3 regions of the Pseudoalteromonas sp. CR1 genome follow, and region 2 is predicted to be linked to each of the others. Evidence: predicted binding sites of a transcription regulator. Region 2 holds the regulator's gene; each other region holds the start of a gene.

Region 1 (5,773 bases), on a different contig from region 2:
TTACACCAGACTTAGCGGGGGACTTTATTTTTCAGCTTGTTGTTTCCGATGGTGTACTAACGAGTTCACCTGCGACCGTGATTGTTACTGATAAGGATTTACCACCGACTGCTAATGCCGGAAATGACCAATCCGCCGGCACGGGGTCATCAGTCAAACTAGATGGTTCTTTATCGAGTGATCCTGAGTTACAAGCACTCAGTTACCAATGGGTTTTATTGTCTAGCCCGGCAGGTAGTGGTAGCACTATTATGGATGCGAACCGTCCTATTGCTTCGCTTACCCCAGATCGCTCAGGTGATTATGTTGCGCAATTAACCGTAACGGATGCATTGGGCCAGCGTGATAGTGATGTGGTTATTGTTCGTGATGCTGCAAAAAATACATTACCAGTGGCGGATGCAGGGCGCGATATACAAGTTGATTTAGGTGCTAAGTTTGTACTCGATGGGTCAGGGTCGAGTGATGCTGATGGCGACATATTATCGTATAGCTGGGCAATTGTAAGCAGACCCGCAGGGAGCGTTGCACAACTGAACAATGCAACTTCTGCCAACCCTGACTTAACGCCTGATGTTGAAGGTGATTTCATTATTCAGTTAGTGGTTAGCGACGCTAAAAGTGTGAGTATTCCTGATGTTATTATTATTCACGATAAAGAGCGAAATTTAGCGCCTAATGCTTATATTAGTATTACACCACAAGGATTTGTAGGCACGCTTTATAACCTTGACGGTAACCAAAGCTCTGATCCGAATGGCGATAGCTTAAGTTACCTCTGGAGTTTAATTCCGACACAAGGAAGCGCAGCTACGCTTTCAGATAAAACTAGTTCAACCCCAACGTTTATGCCTGATGCAGTTGGCAGCTATATAATTACGCTGACAGTATCAGATGGCTCACTTTGGTCTGCCATTTACTCTCGAGCAATCACGATAGAAAATCCTCCTAAGGGGGCTGCTATCTCACTTCCTGCAGGACATAACCTAATGATGCTAAGTGGTACAGGGGGAGATAGTCGTACGGGTGCTGTTTATTCTATCTCTGAAAGCGACTTATCTAAGTCGACTGAGCTATTTAGTTTTCATGGCTTACCTGGAATCAATTCATCATCTTTTAGTCAGAGTTTAGTTGCTCACCCTAATGATGGCCACTTATATACAGTGTTAGGATCAACAGGGTTATACGGACGAGGGGCTTTGTTAAAATATAACCCAGCGAGTCATCACGTTGAACTGCTAATGAGTATTCCTCGACTGTTTCCATCTGGCAATGAAATAAGAAATGTAAAGGGCACACTCCTATTTCACCCTGATGGCAAAACAGCCTATGTTAAAGCTGATGCAGGAGGTTTAAACCAGTCTGGTGGCGTGCTGCAATTTAACATGGATGCAAGCAGTGACGATTACCTTACCGTACAGGTTATTGGTGAATTTGGTGCTACAGGTACAGACTACGCAGGATATCCTATTGCTCCTGTCACTAATTTAATGTGGAATGGTGATAATCGCTTATTATCAGTGTTCGTTGCTCCTCGCGGGTCTTTATACTGGCCTGGTTTTGAATTAACGGCAAGTGATTCAAATGACTTAAGTAAACCATGGGTTATATCTGGTTTTGGTGCCTTGGGGGCTCGCGGACGCCATATTGCTGTGAATAATGATACGGTTGTTCATTTTGTTAGTTCTAACTCCCCCATAATGGAATCTTCAGGGCGCAGCGGTGGGGTTGGTGAAGTCGCTTCTGATTGCAGAAACCCTATCGGTGCTTTCTTTTGGCGGGCGCCTCTGGTATTTAGTGTTTGTGAAGGAGTCACCTCAGAAACGCCTGCGGTATTATACGAAACAACGATATCAGGTGGACCTCTTTCATTAAGGCACTCTTTTAGTAACTGGAAAAATATCTCTATTGCTGGGTTAGTACCCTCTAAAGTTGCTGATAATATGTATATGACAGTCACTGATTATTTGGCAAAATTTTTAGTTGACTCAGTTGCTGACACAGGCTTAACAGTTGCGCCACCTTTTGTAAGCGAAATCACAAAGCCAAATTATAGTACTAAAACCATCATACAAGGCGGGGGTGATAAAGGGATATTATTTATTGGTGACCCCGCAATCCTAAATGACCCAGATGACTCAATTAATGACCGCTATGTATCGGTGCTTAGTTATGATGGTGGGGAGAATAAACGAGGTGCGATACTCACCTACGATCGCGCAGATAGTTCGGTTAGTATGACTTCGCTGGGCTTTAGCAAAGGTGGATTTCCTTTTGGTAAAGTCACTAAAAATTCAGCTGGGGATTACTTTTTTGCTGTGAGCGATGGCGAGCGCGGGCGAGATGGAGGTAAGGTGCTTCGATATGATTCTGCGCTTGGCGAGCTTGCAGAAGTTGTTTTACCACGTACCAAAAGACCTGGATTAAATCATGTTGAATCGGCCTCAGGTAAATTATATAGCTTAGGAATAGATCTTTTTGCTGATACTTACGAGCTGTATTCGATTGATACTGACTCCTTAGGTTACCAAAAAGAAGGATCTATTGGCCAAACCAGCGACGAGATATCTCGCTATGCATTAGCGATAGATAATAACAATGCGTGGTTCTTTACTGGTGATGCGCTTAATTGTGTTGACTTGTCCACTAATCAACTTAAAAGTGTGCAAGTAAGTTCATCTGGCAGTAATGAACCTGTGCGAGCAGTTGAATTTGCAACGCCAAGTGCTGATGGCTACTTTGCAACACGTTCAACCAGCGGTGCAAATGCTGCTATTCATCGTGTAGTCAATGACTGTGCAGCGCCAATAATTAGCTCTGTAATAACTGGATTAAGTGATGCCCCTTCTACGGCTTTATTAGCAAGTTCTGATGGTAACTTTTACTACGGCACAGAAGGTGGAAAGGTCATGCAGTTTGATGGTGTAAGTCAGCCTGTTATTGTCGCTTCATTTGACAATACAGGTGTTGTTGGGTTTTTAACTGAGGATGCTGAAGGCGCTATAGTTGGGGTATTGTCAAACGGTAATGCTCTAGAAGATAAAGTTTTCTCTTACACTATTGCTGATGGTACTACGTCAAGTCAAATAGTGCCCGAAGATAGACCCATTGATACATTTTATCCTGGTGTTACAGAGATAAACTAGCTATAGCTTTAATATAGCCAATTAAAAACCGCCAAATGGCGGTTTTTTTAGAAGTTAGCGATTAGTGAGTTTTTTCAAACTCATCTACTTCACGCTCTGCTTCTTCTTTAGATTTACCGTACTGCTGCTGGATTTTACCCACTAACTCTGTACGGCTACCTTCAATTTTGTCTAAATCGTCGTCAGTAAGCTCGCCCCATTTTTGTTGCGCCTTACCTTTAAGTTCGTTCCAATTACCTTTCATACGATCGCTGTTCATAAGTTTCTCCTTACTTAGATTTAATTAACGTTCACTATGAAAGTAGCAAGGCGTGTACCAATAAGTTAAATTTAGATTTTATATTTATAATCATGGGGTTATGTTTTTATTAGCGCAGTAGTAATTAAAATGGCGCGCATGTCCTTAAAAAATGTACAGAGCGGTCTGTAATTATTTCTGATTATGGTGCCCTTTATAACCACACAGCTTTAGCGGCGCGTTTATTTTTGGTTTTTGTTACAATGCGTGCAAAGCAATTTTTGGTAAATAGCAGTGCTGCCGGTTCAAAACATATATCAACAACTCGTAACTACATTACAAAGCAATCCTATAACGTTATTACAAGCACCGCCTGGTGCGGGTAAATCAACATGGTTGCCGCTACAACTTATGCGCGACGGCCATTTTAAACGTATTGTAATGCTGGAGCCGCGCCGCTTAGCTGCACGTAATATTGCCAATTACCTAGCGCAGTGCCAAAACGAAAATGTGGGGCAAAGCGTTGGCCTTCGTGTACGCGGTGAAAGTAAAGTAAGTAACAATACGCGCCTTGAAATAGTTACTGAGGGCATGCTTACTCGCATGCTACAAAACGATCCAGAGCTTAGCGACATTGATTTACTGATATTTGATGAGTTTCATGAACGCTCAATTGCAGCCGATACCTCACTGGCTTTTGCTTTAGAGACCCAAAGTGCACTGCGTGACGACTTAACCATACTCCTTATGTCGGCCACCCTTGATACTGAGCGCTATACGCAATTTTTTGATTGCCCAGTTATTCAATCAAGTGGGCGAAGCTACCCCATAGATGAAGTATATATACCCATAAAAGATGAAAGCCGTTGGCTTGATGCCATTCCCTCTACAATAAAACAAGCACTTAACGAGCAAAGCGGCAGTGCGCTGGTGTTTTTGCCTGGGCAATTTGAAATATTACGCGTACAACAGGCCCTTAATGATTTGCCAACTAATTGCCTAGTTGCCACGTTATTTGGCGAGCAAGATAAAGCCAATCAGCAAGCGGCGATTGCTCCTGCGCCTGAGGGCATGCGCAAAATAGTGCTTACCACCAATGTAGCCGAAACCAGCTTAACCATTGAAGGTATACGCATTGTTATTGATAGCGGAAAACGCCGCGTGGCCAGTTATAACTTAAAAACAGGTGTAACGGAGCTTACAACACAAAGTATATCGCGCTCCTCTGCCGTTCAGCGAGCAGGGCGTGCAGGGCGAATAGAACCAGGTGTGGTTTATAGGCTTGGTTCAAAGCAAACCTTTGAGCGACGCAATAGCCACGATAACCCCGAAATACTTACATCAGACATAAGCCAACTTATGCTTGAAGCAAAGCAGTGGGGTGCAAATATTAGCGAACTCACCTTGCTTGATACGCCCACTGCGCAGCAATGCATACAAGCAATGAGCTTATTAACTATGCTTGAAGCCATCGATGGCAAAGGCAAACTAACCAAGTTGGGCAGTAACATGCTGGGTTTTGGGGCGGATATTCGCTTAGCGCATATGCTTTTAAAAGCGCAGGCGCTTGAGACAGAACTCCCTGGTGTTTATCGCTTAGCACTTTATTTAGTGGCGCTGCTTGAGAGCCGAATAAACACCGCCAATGAGCTAAGCTTAGCGCTACATAGCCAGCAGCAAAGGCCACACCCAGTATTTAAACAGCAGTTAAAATACTGGCAAAGCCGTTTAAAAGTAACCGACAGTAACAGCGAACTAAACACTGAGTATTTAGGTTTGCTAGTGGCATTAGCTTACCCCGACCGCATTGCAAAAAAACGCGGCAATGGCTATTTACTTGCCAATGGGGCGGGCGCTGATTTAAACACCGATTACTGGCATAACGATGACTACCTTGCTATTGCGACCATGGGCGGCCATAAAGGCGCACGTATATTTGCAGCCACAGCGCTCAGCCCATTTGAGCTACAAGATTACTTACCGCATTTGTTTACTTCGCTCACCCGTTGTGAATTTGATGAAAAAACCGCGCGCTTTATTCATCAAGACGAAGTAAAGCTCGGCGCTATTACGCTTACAAGCCAGCCGAGTAAACAAAAGCTAGATAAAAGCGAGCGCGCTAAAGCATGGCTTAATTTATTTACTAAGCATGGTTTTGCATTATTTAATGAACAGCCCGATGCACAACAATTATTAATACGCATGAGTTTAGCCAGTCAGTTTATGCCTGATAAATTCCCAACTATTAGCGAGCAACACCTTATAGAAACGGCTGATGATTGGTTGGGCGTGTATTTACAAGATATAAAAACACTCGTTCAGCTTAAAAAGTTTAACTACTTTGAAGCGCTGCAAAATTGTTTTGACTGGCCACAGCAAACAGCGTTAA
Region 2 (5,773 bases):
AAATACTTTGGCTTAAGCGATTTAGTGATTGGCTTAACAATTATTGCAATAGGAACTAGCCTGCCTGAGCTTGCTGCCTCGATTGCGGGCGTACTTAAAAATGAAGATGATTTAGCGCTGGGTAATATTGTTGGCTCTAATATTTTTAATATTCTTGCAGTATTGCCTTTTGCAGGCATTATTAACCCTTCAGTTATTGACCCGTCGGTTGCTAACCGCGACATACTAATAATGATTGGTGCCACTGTTGCGCTTATTATCATGTCATTGAACTTTAGGGGTGCTCAACGCATCAATAGAGTAGAAGGCGGCTTATTATTAATCGCGTTTTTGGGCTACCAAGGGTATATTTTTAGTCAAGTAGGGTAAGTAATGGCAACGCTAAATTTTATTGAACAAGGCTTACGTGTATTAGATATAGAGCGCCAAGCTTTGAGTGATATTACACAATATGTGGATGAAAATTTTCATCAAGCATGTCAATTAATATATGATTGCCAAGGCCGAACTATCGTTATAGGTATGGGAAAATCAGGTCATATTGGTAATAAAATAGCAGCAACATTAGCAAGTACTGGCAGCCCTGCTTTTTTTGTACATCCGGGTGAGGCCAGTCATGGCGATCTGGGGATGATCACTAAAAATGATGTAGTTATGCTCATTTCTAACTCAGGTGAAACAAGCGAAGTACTCAATATAATTCCTGTTTTAAAACGCCTTGGCGCCAAAATAATAGCCATGACAGGCAACGCCAGCTCAACGATGGCCACGCTTGCCAACGTACATATTTGCATAAAAGTACAAAAAGAAGCCTGTTCGTTAGGCTTAGCTCCAACCGCAAGCACAACAGCAACACTTGCAATGGGTGATGCCATGGCGGTTGCACTTTTAGAAGCCCGCGGTTTTACAGCTGATGACTTTGCACTATCTCACCCCGGCGGTAGTTTAGGTAAACGTTTGCTGCTGACCTTAAAAGATGTCATGCATAGCGGTAAAAACACACCTATTATTAATGTTACTCAAACTATAAAAGATGCGCTAATAGAAATGTCGGCCAAAGGGTTAGGTATGACGGCCATAGTTGATTCTCAGCAGCAACTTGTAGGGCTATTTACTGACGGTGATTTACGCCGTATTTTAGAACAACGAATTGATATACATACAACACAAATAGATGTTGTGATGACTAAGTCCTGCACCACTGCAACACAAGATATTTTGGCCGCTGAAGCGTTAAATATTATGGAACAAAAACGTATAAATGGCTTAATAATTGTTGATGAGCAAAATCACCCTATTGGTGCATTAAATATGCAAGACTTATTAAAAGCAGGAGTACTATAAATGCAATTTGAAGAGCTCTACCAACCTCTAAGCGAAGACGCAAAAGCCCGTGCTAAAAAAATAAAGCTGCTTATTTGTGATATCGATGGTGTGTTTTCTGATGGTCGTATTTATCTGGGTAACCAAGGTGAAGAGCTCAAAGCGTTTAATACAAAAGATGGCTTTGGCATTAAAGCGCTAATTAACAGCGGCTTTGACGTTGCGGTTATTACCGGACGACACTCAAAAATAGTACAACAGCGTATGACAAGCCTAACAGTACAACACATTTACCAAGGTCAAGAAAACAAACTCCTCGCTTATGAGGAGCTAAAATCAAAGCTTAACTTATCTGATGAGCAAATTGCCTACATTGGCGATGACGGCCCCGACATGCCGGTAATGGAGTTAGTAGGGTTTGCTGTTGCAGTAAACGACGCGCATCCGCTGATAAAACGTTTAGCGCATTACACCACACAAATGCTTGGTGGATTTGGTGCAGTGAGAGAGCTTACCGACCTGCTAATGCTTGAAAACAACAAACCCTTGACCACCAAAGGTACGAGTTCATGAATGCTGCGCGCATCATATTAAGCGTTTTATTCATCAGCTGTATGGTTTGGCTTTGGTACCCTTATTTCACACAAGTAAGTTTACCGCAGCAAACCGAAGCAGACATAATTGCAAAGCCCGATTACACTGCCATAGAGCTAAAACAAACAGCGTATGACGAGAATGGGAAAATTAGCCATAAAGTAACGGCAGCGCGAATGGAGTTATATCAAGAATTAGGATTTACCTTTTTTGATAAACCCATTTTTACGCTTTATAACGACAAACAAACGTGGCGAATTAACGCTAACGAAGCAACACTATACGAAGGCAGACAATTAATACTAGAAGGTAACGTTGTTGCTAGTAATTTAACTGATAACGCAATGATAGATAAAATAAATGCTGATAATATTCAGGTAGATATAAAATTACTAACGATGCAATCAGAACAACCTGTCATTGTTACAGGACCCAATTTAAAGATCACCGGTAAAGGCCTCGAAGCCGATTTAAAAACCGAAGTGATAAAACTAATTAACCATACGCGAACTATTTATTATGACCAATAAACTATTAACACTCTTTATTATTCCAACATTTATACTTGCACTCGGTGCAAATGCTGCTGAACCAACGGCGCCACTTGCTGCAAATCAAATTTCGATTAGTGCAGATAAGCAAGAAGGTCAACTGAAAGAAAATGTAGGTATATTCGAAAAAAACGTTGAAATTATTCACGGCGACAGAAAAATTACTGCTGACCGCCTAGAAGTGCATAAACGCGATGAATTGGGTGATAACAAGCAACTGTTAATTGCCACAGGTACACCCGCTTATTTTGAAGAAAAACAAGCCAACGGCACAATAATGAGCGCCAGCGCTAATGAAGTTAGATACGATGTTTCTAAACGTTTTTTAACATTAATTGGAGATGCACAGGTCTCTCAAGCTGGGCAAAAAATGAATGCAAAAAGCATTACCTACGATATTGAGCAACAACTCATTAGCGCCGAAAAAGATGAAAGCTCAACTGACCGCGTGCACACCATTTTAGTACCTGTGGAGCCAAAAAAAAGCGATAAAGGTCAGCCATGAGTACATTAAAAGCAGAGCTATTAGCCAAAAGCTACAAAGGCCGAGAAGTCGTTAAAAATGTAGGCTTAGAAGTTAAAGCCGGTAGCATAGTGGGTTTACTTGGTCCAAACGGTGCGGGTAAAACCACCACGTTTTATATGATTGTAGGCTTAGTCCCTAGCGATAAAGGTAAAATATCTATCGACGAGAACGATATTACTCTTTTACCTATGCACAGTCGTGCTAGATTAGGCATTGGCTACTTGCCGCAAGAGTCGTCTATATTCAGAAAGTTAACCGTATATCAAAACTTAATGGCTATTTTAGAAACTCGAAAGGAGCTCACTAAGCAAGCCAGAGAAGATACACTTAATAATCTATTGGATGAATTTAGCATTCAACACATTCGCGACAGTAAAGGTATGGCACTATCGGGCGGAGAGCGTCGCCGAGTAGAGATTGCACGTGCTTTAGCTGCAGATCCAAAGTTTATTTTATTAGACGAACCGTTTGCCGGCGTTGACCCTATTTCAGTGTTGGATATTAAAAAAATTATTGAACACCTTAAAAACCGTGGTATTGGTGTATTAATAACAGACCATAATGTAAGAGAAACCCTTGATGTTTGCGAAAAAGCCTACATTGTTTCTCATGGGGAACTGATTGCTTCTGGTGCCCCTGAACACGTATTAAACGATAAAACTGTACGCGATGTATATTTAGGCGAGCAATTTAGGCTGTAACATTTACGCCTTATTTGTATGCATCTGCTAGTATTAATTATAACAACTTAAAAGGATTGTTAGAGATACATGAGGCAATCACTACAGCTGCGCATGGGCCAGCAACTTACAATGACACCTCAGTTGCAACAAGCTATTCGCTTGCTGCAATTAAGCACATTGGATCTTCAGCAAGAAATACAAGAAGCGCTCGACAGCAACCCATTACTTGAGGTTGAGGAGCAAGACTATGCCGATGACCTAGCAGGCAAAAATGAGCAAAAAGCAGATAATGATGAAGTGACAGTAAGTGCATCTGCCGATGAAGCCCCCAGTGAGTATGAACAAGACAGTGGTGAAGCCCTTGCAAAAGATACCGTCAGTGACGACATGGCAATGGACGTTAGCTGGGATGAGTACATGAGTGCCGCCCCAGCATCGTCTTCAGGCCCCATGCCTGAAGATGAGTCTATTTATCAAGGTGCATCGACTGAAACGCTTCACGAATACTTAATGTGGCAATTACAACTAACGCCATTTAGCCCTACGGATGAAGCGATTGCTATTGCAATAGTTGAAGCCGTGGACGACTCAGGCATATTAACCCTCAGCTGTGAAGAAATTTTAGAGAGCTTTAATCAAGATAACGACGATGACGTTGAGGTTGAACTTGATGAAATAGAAGCAGTTTTAAAGCGTATTCAATTATTTGACCCTGTTGGTATTGCAGCACGAAGCTTACAAGAATGTTTATGTATTCAGTTAAATCAATTTGATAAAGGCACCCCTTTTATTGACGAAACAAAAATGATTTTAACCGAGCACATAGATTTGTTAGCTGCTCGCGACTATCGTACATTAATGAAAAAAACGAAGCTCAAAGAAGATGAGCTTAAAGAAGTAATGACACTTATTCATACGCTTAACCCAAAGCCTGCAGACACAATAGTGCGAGAAGAGTCTGAATATGTAATACCAGATGTGTCAGTTAAGAAAATTAAAGGCCGCTGGGTGGTTGAACTAAACCCAGACAGCATGCCAAAAATTCGTGTAAACAGCCAATATGCTGCAATGTCGCGTACAGTTAAGTCGAGCGGTGATAGCCAGTTTATTCGCTCACATTTACAAGAAGCTAAATGGTTTATTAAAAGTTTAGAAAGCAGAAACGACACGCTTTTAAAAGTAACTAACTGTATCGTAAAGCAACAACAAGGTTTTTTTGAACACGGTCCAGAAGCCATGAAACCTATGGTTTTAAATGATGTAGCCGAAATGGTAGAAATGCACGAATCGACAATTTCGCGCGTAACGACTCAAAAGTACATGCACACACCGCGTGGAATATTTGAGCTTAAATACTTTTTCTCAAGCCATGTAAGCACCGAAAATGGTGGAGAATGTTCATCCACAGCGATACGAGCACTTATCAAAAAACTAATCGCAGCAGAAAACTCAGCAAAACCATTGAGTGATAGCAAAATTGCGGATATATTGGCTGAGCAAGGAATTAAAGTAGCAAGACGTACAATCGCAAAATACCGCGAATCTCTTGCTATTCCACCGTCAAATCAGCGAAAGAGTCTGATCTAAGACGCTAAACAAAGAGGGTAATGCTTATGCAACTAAATTTAACTGGTCGTCATGTAGAACTAACTGATTCATTAAGAGACTATATAAATACCAAATTTGCGAAGCTAGAAAGGCACTCTGATCATATTAATAATGTTCATGTCATTCTTGATATAGAAAAATTAAATCAAAAAGCAGAAGCAACTATTCATGTAAGTGGCGCTGAATTATTCGCATCCACTGAACATCAAGATATGTATGCAGCGATTGATTCATTGATTGATAAGCTTGACCGTCAAGTAATTAAACACAAAGAGAAGCTTGCTCGACACTAATATGATGAAACTAAGTTCACTTATATGCCAGGACTGCAGCAAAGCTGCGGTCCTTTTTAATAGTAAAAAAAGAATTTTAGAGTTTATTAGCGAGCTTGCTCACGATAAATTACCGTATTTGTCTCAACAAGATATTTTGGGCGCTTTATTAACTCGCGAAAAGCTAGGTAGCACAGGAATAGGAAGAGGCATAGC
Region 3 (5,773 bases), 420 kb from region 2:
AAGTTACCACACAGTTACTTCATGATTGCCAGCAGTATCATCGTATGTTGCCGGGGGAGCACAAAAATAGTCAGCCGCATAAGTCTTTTGATGGCCTTGTTGGTGAAACACAAGCAGTTAAAGAGGTCCGCTTTTTAATTGAGCAAGTTGCAAAAACAGATGCAAACGTTTTAATTTTAGGTGAGTCAGGTACAGGTAAAGAAGTGGTTGCGCGTAACGTTCATTTGCTATCTAAGCGAAGTACAGGACCCTTTGTACCAGTAAACTGTGGGGCCATTCCGGCAGAGTTACTAGAAAGTGAGCTTTTTGGTCATGAAAAAGGGGCGTTTACAGGGGCTATCTCTGCTCGTAAAGGTCGTTTTGAGTTAGCGCAAGGCGGTACGCTGTTTTTAGATGAAATTGGTGATATGCCGCTACAAATGCAGGTTAAACTTTTACGCGTATTACAAGAACGAAGCTATGAGCGTGTAGGTGGCACTAAAGCAATTCAAGCCGATGTACGTGTTATTGCTGCGACTCACCGTAACCTTGAAACCATGATAGAAGCCGGTAGCTTTCGTGAAGACTTGTATTATCGGCTAAATGTATTCCCTATAGAGAACCCGTCGCTAAGTGAGCGTGCTGCTGACATTCCTTTATTACTCAAAGAATTAATGCGTCGTGTAAATGAGCAAACGGGTACTACCGCTAAGTTTACTGAGCGTGCAATTGAAAGCTTAAAAGAGCATGCGTGGCCGGGTAATATTCGTGAACTTGCGAATTTGGTTGAGCGCATGGTTATAATGTTCCCCGAAAAGGTAGTAGACATACCTGACCTACCTAATAAATACCGTTATATTGAAGTTGATGCCTATGAGCCTGAGTATCCTGAAGAACTAATGGAGAAAGATGCGTTTAACGATATATTCAGTACTGGGTTTAGTGACTATGAAAACGAACCCGAGGCAGAGTTTAATAGTAACGCCGGTGGCTTACTTCCAGATGATGGCATTGAGCTTAAAGAGTATTTAGCTGAGCTTGAAATAAGCCTAATAACGCAGGCGCTAGAAAGATACGATTATGTGGTGGCCCGTGCAGCTGAAATACTGGGCGTGAGAAGAACAACGCTCGTCGAAAAAATGAAAAAGTATAACCTTTCACGAGATTAGAAGTACGCAAATGGTGAAATAATTTTAGTTATTCATTTGTGATCAATCACTTTACGGGCTTTGCCCGTCACGTAAGCAAGCTTGACGTCTACGAGTAAATTTAGCCTAGGTGTAAATTTTAGCGGTAGACGCTGAGCTTGCTCGCGTGAAAAGCGTAGCTTTTAATTACTTAAACACGCATCTTAAAAACGAAGGCAAATGAGAAACCATAGTTAACTTACACGTTACTTCTTTAAAGCGAAGCGTCTTTTAGCCTCTTTGTGAACAGATCACTTTTATGGTTATAAGTCCTTATTCAGCAAAAGCCTTAATAATTTCTTCTTTTCTAAAACAATCATTACTATGGTCGTTAACCATACCGCAAGCCTGCATGTAGGCATATACTGTTGTAGGGCCTAAAAATTTAAAACCTCGCTTTTTTAAATCTTTTGCAAAAGCTGTTGATGCCTCAGTGATTGCGGGGTAGTCCTCGGTATTATTAAAATTGCTGACTATGGGGGTGTTATTTACAAACTGCCATTGATACGCGCTAAAACTGCCAAACTCTTTTTGAATGTTTAAAAATCGCTGCGCGTTATTTATTGTTGCTGTAATTTTTAAACGGTTGCGAACGATTGTTTTATCAAGCATGAGTCGCTCAACATCATCAGCTGTAAACAAGGCCACTTTGTTTACATTAAAGTTAGCAAATGCGTTTTTATAGCCTTGTCGTTTTTTTAAAATGGTATACCAACTCAATCCCGCCTGAGCTGACTCAAGGGTGATAAATTCAAACAGGGTTTGGTCATCGTAAACAGGCACACCCCATTCTAAATCATGGTACAAAACATAATCGGGCTTAGTGGTATCGAGCCACGGGCAGCGGCACTTATTTTGCTCACTCATCTGTATTCCTTTTTATTCGCGTCATTTTTATGTCGCGTTATTATTATTGTAAGATTATGAAAATATAGCAATTTAATTTTGGTACGTATTGTGCATTAAGCTTTGTATCTATACAAATTCGAGATTTGATTATGGCCCTTGCTAGCGTGCTAAAACCACAGTTTATTTCTGCAAATCAGTATAACCCATGTTTACTTCAAGAGGAGTACATAGGTGAATTAAGCGATCTGCGTCAGCAAGCAAGTTGGCTTTCTCATTTAGTTGATACTATGCCAGCAGGTGTAGTTGTGCTTGATGGTAAAGGAATGATTGCAAAGGCCAATCAAATAGCGATTGATATGTTGGGTGAGCCTTTAGAGGGCGAGAAGTGGTTTAATGTAATTCAGCGCTCTTTTAGACCCCACCAGGACGATGGCCACGAAGTGTCACTAAAAGATGGACGGTTAATAAAGCTTGATATAACAGCGTTAGCTCCCGAGCCGGGGCAACTTATTTTAATGACCGATTTAAGTGAAACACGCCGTTTGCAAAAGCGTGTTGCCCATATGCAGCGCCTTAGTGCGTTGGGTAAAATGGTGGCGTCTCTTGCGCATCAGGTTCGAACGCCGCTTTCAGCGGCTATGCTTTATGCTGCTAATTTAGGCTCTAAGCGCTTACCTGAGGCATCTCGCGATAATTTTCAAACCAAGTTAATGTCTCGCTTAAAAGATTTAGAAACTCAAGTAAACGACATGCTACTTTTTGCCAAAAGCGGCGATCAGCAGGTTGTTGAGCAAGTGTCTATGCAGCAATTACTCAGCGAAGTAAAGGCGGGCGCCGATGCGATGGTGACACTAAACGATAGCCACTTAGCTGTCGGTCTCCCAGAACCAGATATTCAAATAATAGGTAATAAATCCGCCATAGCCAGTGCAATTCAAAACTTGATTCATAACAGTATCCAGATCACTGGTGCTGGCGCAGAAGTGCATTTAAGTGCAGTTACCGATGAGCTAGATTCAGACTATGTGCGCATTAGCGTTGCTGATAATGGGCCCGGTGTTGATTTAAGCTTAGCAGAAAAAATATTTGAACCGTTTTATACCACTAAAAGTCAAGGTACGGGATTAGGGCTTGCTGTTGTGAGTTCAGTTGCAAACGCACATCAAGGACGTGTTGAAGTGACCAATAATAAAGGCGGTGGAGCATGTTTTAGTTTGCTTTTACCTATTCGCACCGCATCTAAATTAGAGGAATCATTATGAGTAACACTATTTTAGTTGTAGAAGATGATGCAGGGCTTCGTGAAGCCTTAATTGATACACTCGAAATGTCGGGGATTGAATGCATTGCGGCTAATTGTGCAGAGCAAGCCATGCTTTTGCTTAAAAAAGAGCAATTTTCGCTGGTGGTGAGTGATGTACAAATGGGGACTATGAGTGGTTTAGATTTACTACGAAGTATTAAGCTTAACCACCCTGAGCTACCTGTTTTAATGATGACGGCGTACGCCACCATAGATGATGCCGTTGAAGCTATGCGCTTAGGTGCGATTGATTACATGGCAAAGCCGTTTGCACCTGAAGTTTTGCTCAATATGGTAAGCCGCTACTTACCTGAAAAAGCCAAAGAGACAGACGGTCCTATTGTTGCCGATCCAAGTAGTATTCAGTTATTAGAATTGGCAAGTAGAGTGGCACGTTCCGATGCAAGTGTAATGGTGCTTGGTCCTAGTGGTTCTGGTAAAGAAGTGTTAGCTCGCTACATACATGATAAATCGAATCGATGCGATGAGCCGTTTGTTGCAATTAACTGTGCAGCAATTCCTGAAAACATGTTAGAAGCAACTTTATTTGGGTATGAGAAAGGCGCGTTTACAGGTGCAATTCAAGCATGCCCTGGTAAGTTTGAGCAAGCGCAAGGCGGAACTATCTTGCTCGACGAAATAACTGAGATGGATCTTGGATTACAAGCTAAATTATTACGCGTTTTGCAAGAGCGCGAAGTGGAGCGCTTGGGTGGACGCAAGACAATTCAGTTAGATGTACGCATACTTGCAACAAGTAACCGTGACCTAAAAGAAGCGGTAAGCGAGAATCAATTTAGAGAAGATTTATATTACAGACTTAACGTGTTTCCATTAATGTGGCGACCGCTCAATCAGCGCCCAGGGGATATTATTGTATTGGCTAAACATTTAATTGAACGCCATTTAAGCAAAAGCAAAGAGCCTATGGCTTACCTCGATAGTGGCGCAGAGAAAAAATTACTTGCTCACTCTTGGCCAGGTAATGTGCGTGAGCTTGATAACGTTATACAACGTGCGCTTATACTTAGGACTGGTAATACTATTAATGAGCATGCTATTTTCATTGAAAACATAGCCGCAACAGATTTTGTAATGACGCCTACATCGATTAGCACACAAAGTGCTAATCAGTCTCAGGCGAACACTTCTGATAAAAGTATTGAGCATGGCCCTACTAGCTCGGCTTATTATGATGAAAAGTCATCATTAGTAGAGCTGCCAAAACAAGACTTATTAGCTGTTGATACGGGCAGTTATAAAGATGAGCTCAAAGATAAAGAACACCGTATCATTTTAGAAACGTTAGCAAGATGCCAAGGTAAACGAAAAGATGTTGCTGAAACCCTCGGTATTAGCCCTCGGACTCTGCGTTATAAACTAGCGCAAATGCGCGACTTAGGTATTTCACTTCCTGCGTAGCCTCACATTTAGCCCTTGATTCAGTTATTGAATTTAAGGGCTGTCAAAACTCTGACTCACAAAATTAAACTTTAAGTTATTGAAAGTTAACACTTATTATTTGGCATGGTTTGTGCTTTATCTATATTAAGAGTTAACTGCACTGTCAGAGAAAAATTATGAAAATTCAAAATAGCGCTGTATTTCAAGAAATGCAATCAATGGCTTTAGAGGCTGGTCTTAGTAATCAAGTTGAACGACTGCCAGTAAAAACACAAGCCTCATCAACGGCTCAATTTGGCGACATGCTGTCAGATGCAATTAATACTGTGCACGGTTTACAGCAAGATGCTAAGCAAAAAGTGGTTGCAGTAGAGACCGGCGACAGAAGCGTCTCTTTGGCTGAAGCGATGATTGCATCTCAAAAATCGTCAGTGGCATTTGAAGCGACAGTACAAGTTCGTAATAAACTTGTTGAAGCTTACAAAGAAATCATGAACATGCCTGTTTAACTAGGTAGTGGAGAATTATTGTGGCGCAATCCAATCAATCAACCGATCTTGCACTTGCTACTGGTGATATTGACCAAAGCGATAGCGACGATCAACAAGAACAAAAATCTGGCTATTTAAGTTCGTTAAACGGTGTTGATTTATTGCGCCAAGTAACGCTTGTTATTGCTTTAGGCATTTGTTTAGCAATTGCTATATTCATCATTATTTGGGCTCGCCAGCCAGATATGCGCCCGCTTGGTAAAATGCAAACAGAAGAGCTAATACAAACGCTCGACTTTTTAGATGCACAAAAAATTGAATATCAAGTTGATGGTAATGTGGTACTTGTCCCTGAAACCGAATATCAAAACATTAAGCTGTTAATGACTCGTGAAGGGTTAGAGCAAGGGCCTACATCGGGTTCAGATATCATCATGCAAGACATGGGCTTTGGTGTAAGTCAACGCTTAGAGCGCGAACGCTTAAAGCATGGTCGTGAGCAACAACTCGCACGTACAATTGAAGAGCTTAACAACATTACTCGCGCACGTGTATTACTT

Evidence for each region. The regulator sigma-54, encoded in region 2, starts transcription at its own class of promoters, with help from an activator protein. The targets are predictions, from matches to a motif close to GTTGGCACGNNNNTNGNNT.
Region 1: KZZ04_RS08115 (CsbD family protein) is a predicted target of sigma-54. The motif match lies at 3,449-3,467, and genes of this name have one in related genera.
Region 3: KZZ04_RS02045 (PAS domain-containing sensor histidine kinase) is a predicted target of sigma-54. The motif match lies at 2,111-2,129, and genes of this name have one in related genera.

What each region holds. Positions count from the first base shown of each region.
Region 1 is NZ_JAHXRM010000007.1:23,581-29,353, forward strand. It holds gene KZZ04_RS08110 (PKD domain-containing protein) at 1-3,146, shown strand, start outside; gene KZZ04_RS08115 (CsbD family protein) at 3,208-3,405, opposite strand; gene hrpB (ATP-dependent helicase HrpB) at 3,679-5,773, shown strand, end outside.
Region 2 is NZ_JAHXRM010000001.1:16,584-22,356, reverse strand. It holds gene KZZ04_RS00140 (calcium/sodium antiporter) at 1-369, shown strand, start outside; gene KZZ04_RS00135 (KpsF/GutQ family sugar-phosphate isomerase) at 373-1,344, shown strand; gene kdsC (3-deoxy-manno-octulosonate-8-phosphatase KdsC) at 1,345-1,896, shown strand; gene lptC (LPS export ABC transporter periplasmic protein LptC) at 1,893-2,447, shown strand; gene lptA (lipopolysaccharide transport periplasmic protein LptA) at 2,437-2,973, shown strand; gene lptB (LPS export ABC transporter ATP-binding protein) at 2,970-3,695, shown strand; gene KZZ04_RS00110 (RNA polymerase factor sigma-54) at 3,765-5,264, shown strand; gene hpf (ribosome hibernation promoting factor) at 5,291-5,578, shown strand; gene ptsN (PTS IIA-like nitrogen regulatory protein PtsN) at 5,583-5,773, shown strand, end outside.
Region 3 is NZ_JAHXRM010000001.1:435,100-440,872, forward strand. It holds gene KZZ04_RS02035 (sigma-54-dependent Fis family transcriptional regulator) at 1-1,148, shown strand, start outside; gene KZZ04_RS02040 (DNA-3-methyladenine glycosylase I) at 1,440-2,033, opposite strand; gene KZZ04_RS02045 (PAS domain-containing sensor histidine kinase) at 2,165-3,277, shown strand; gene KZZ04_RS02050 (sigma-54 dependent transcriptional regulator) at 3,274-4,740, shown strand; gene fliE (flagellar hook-basal body complex protein FliE) at 4,899-5,231, shown strand; gene fliF (flagellar basal-body MS-ring/collar protein FliF) at 5,252-5,773, shown strand, end outside.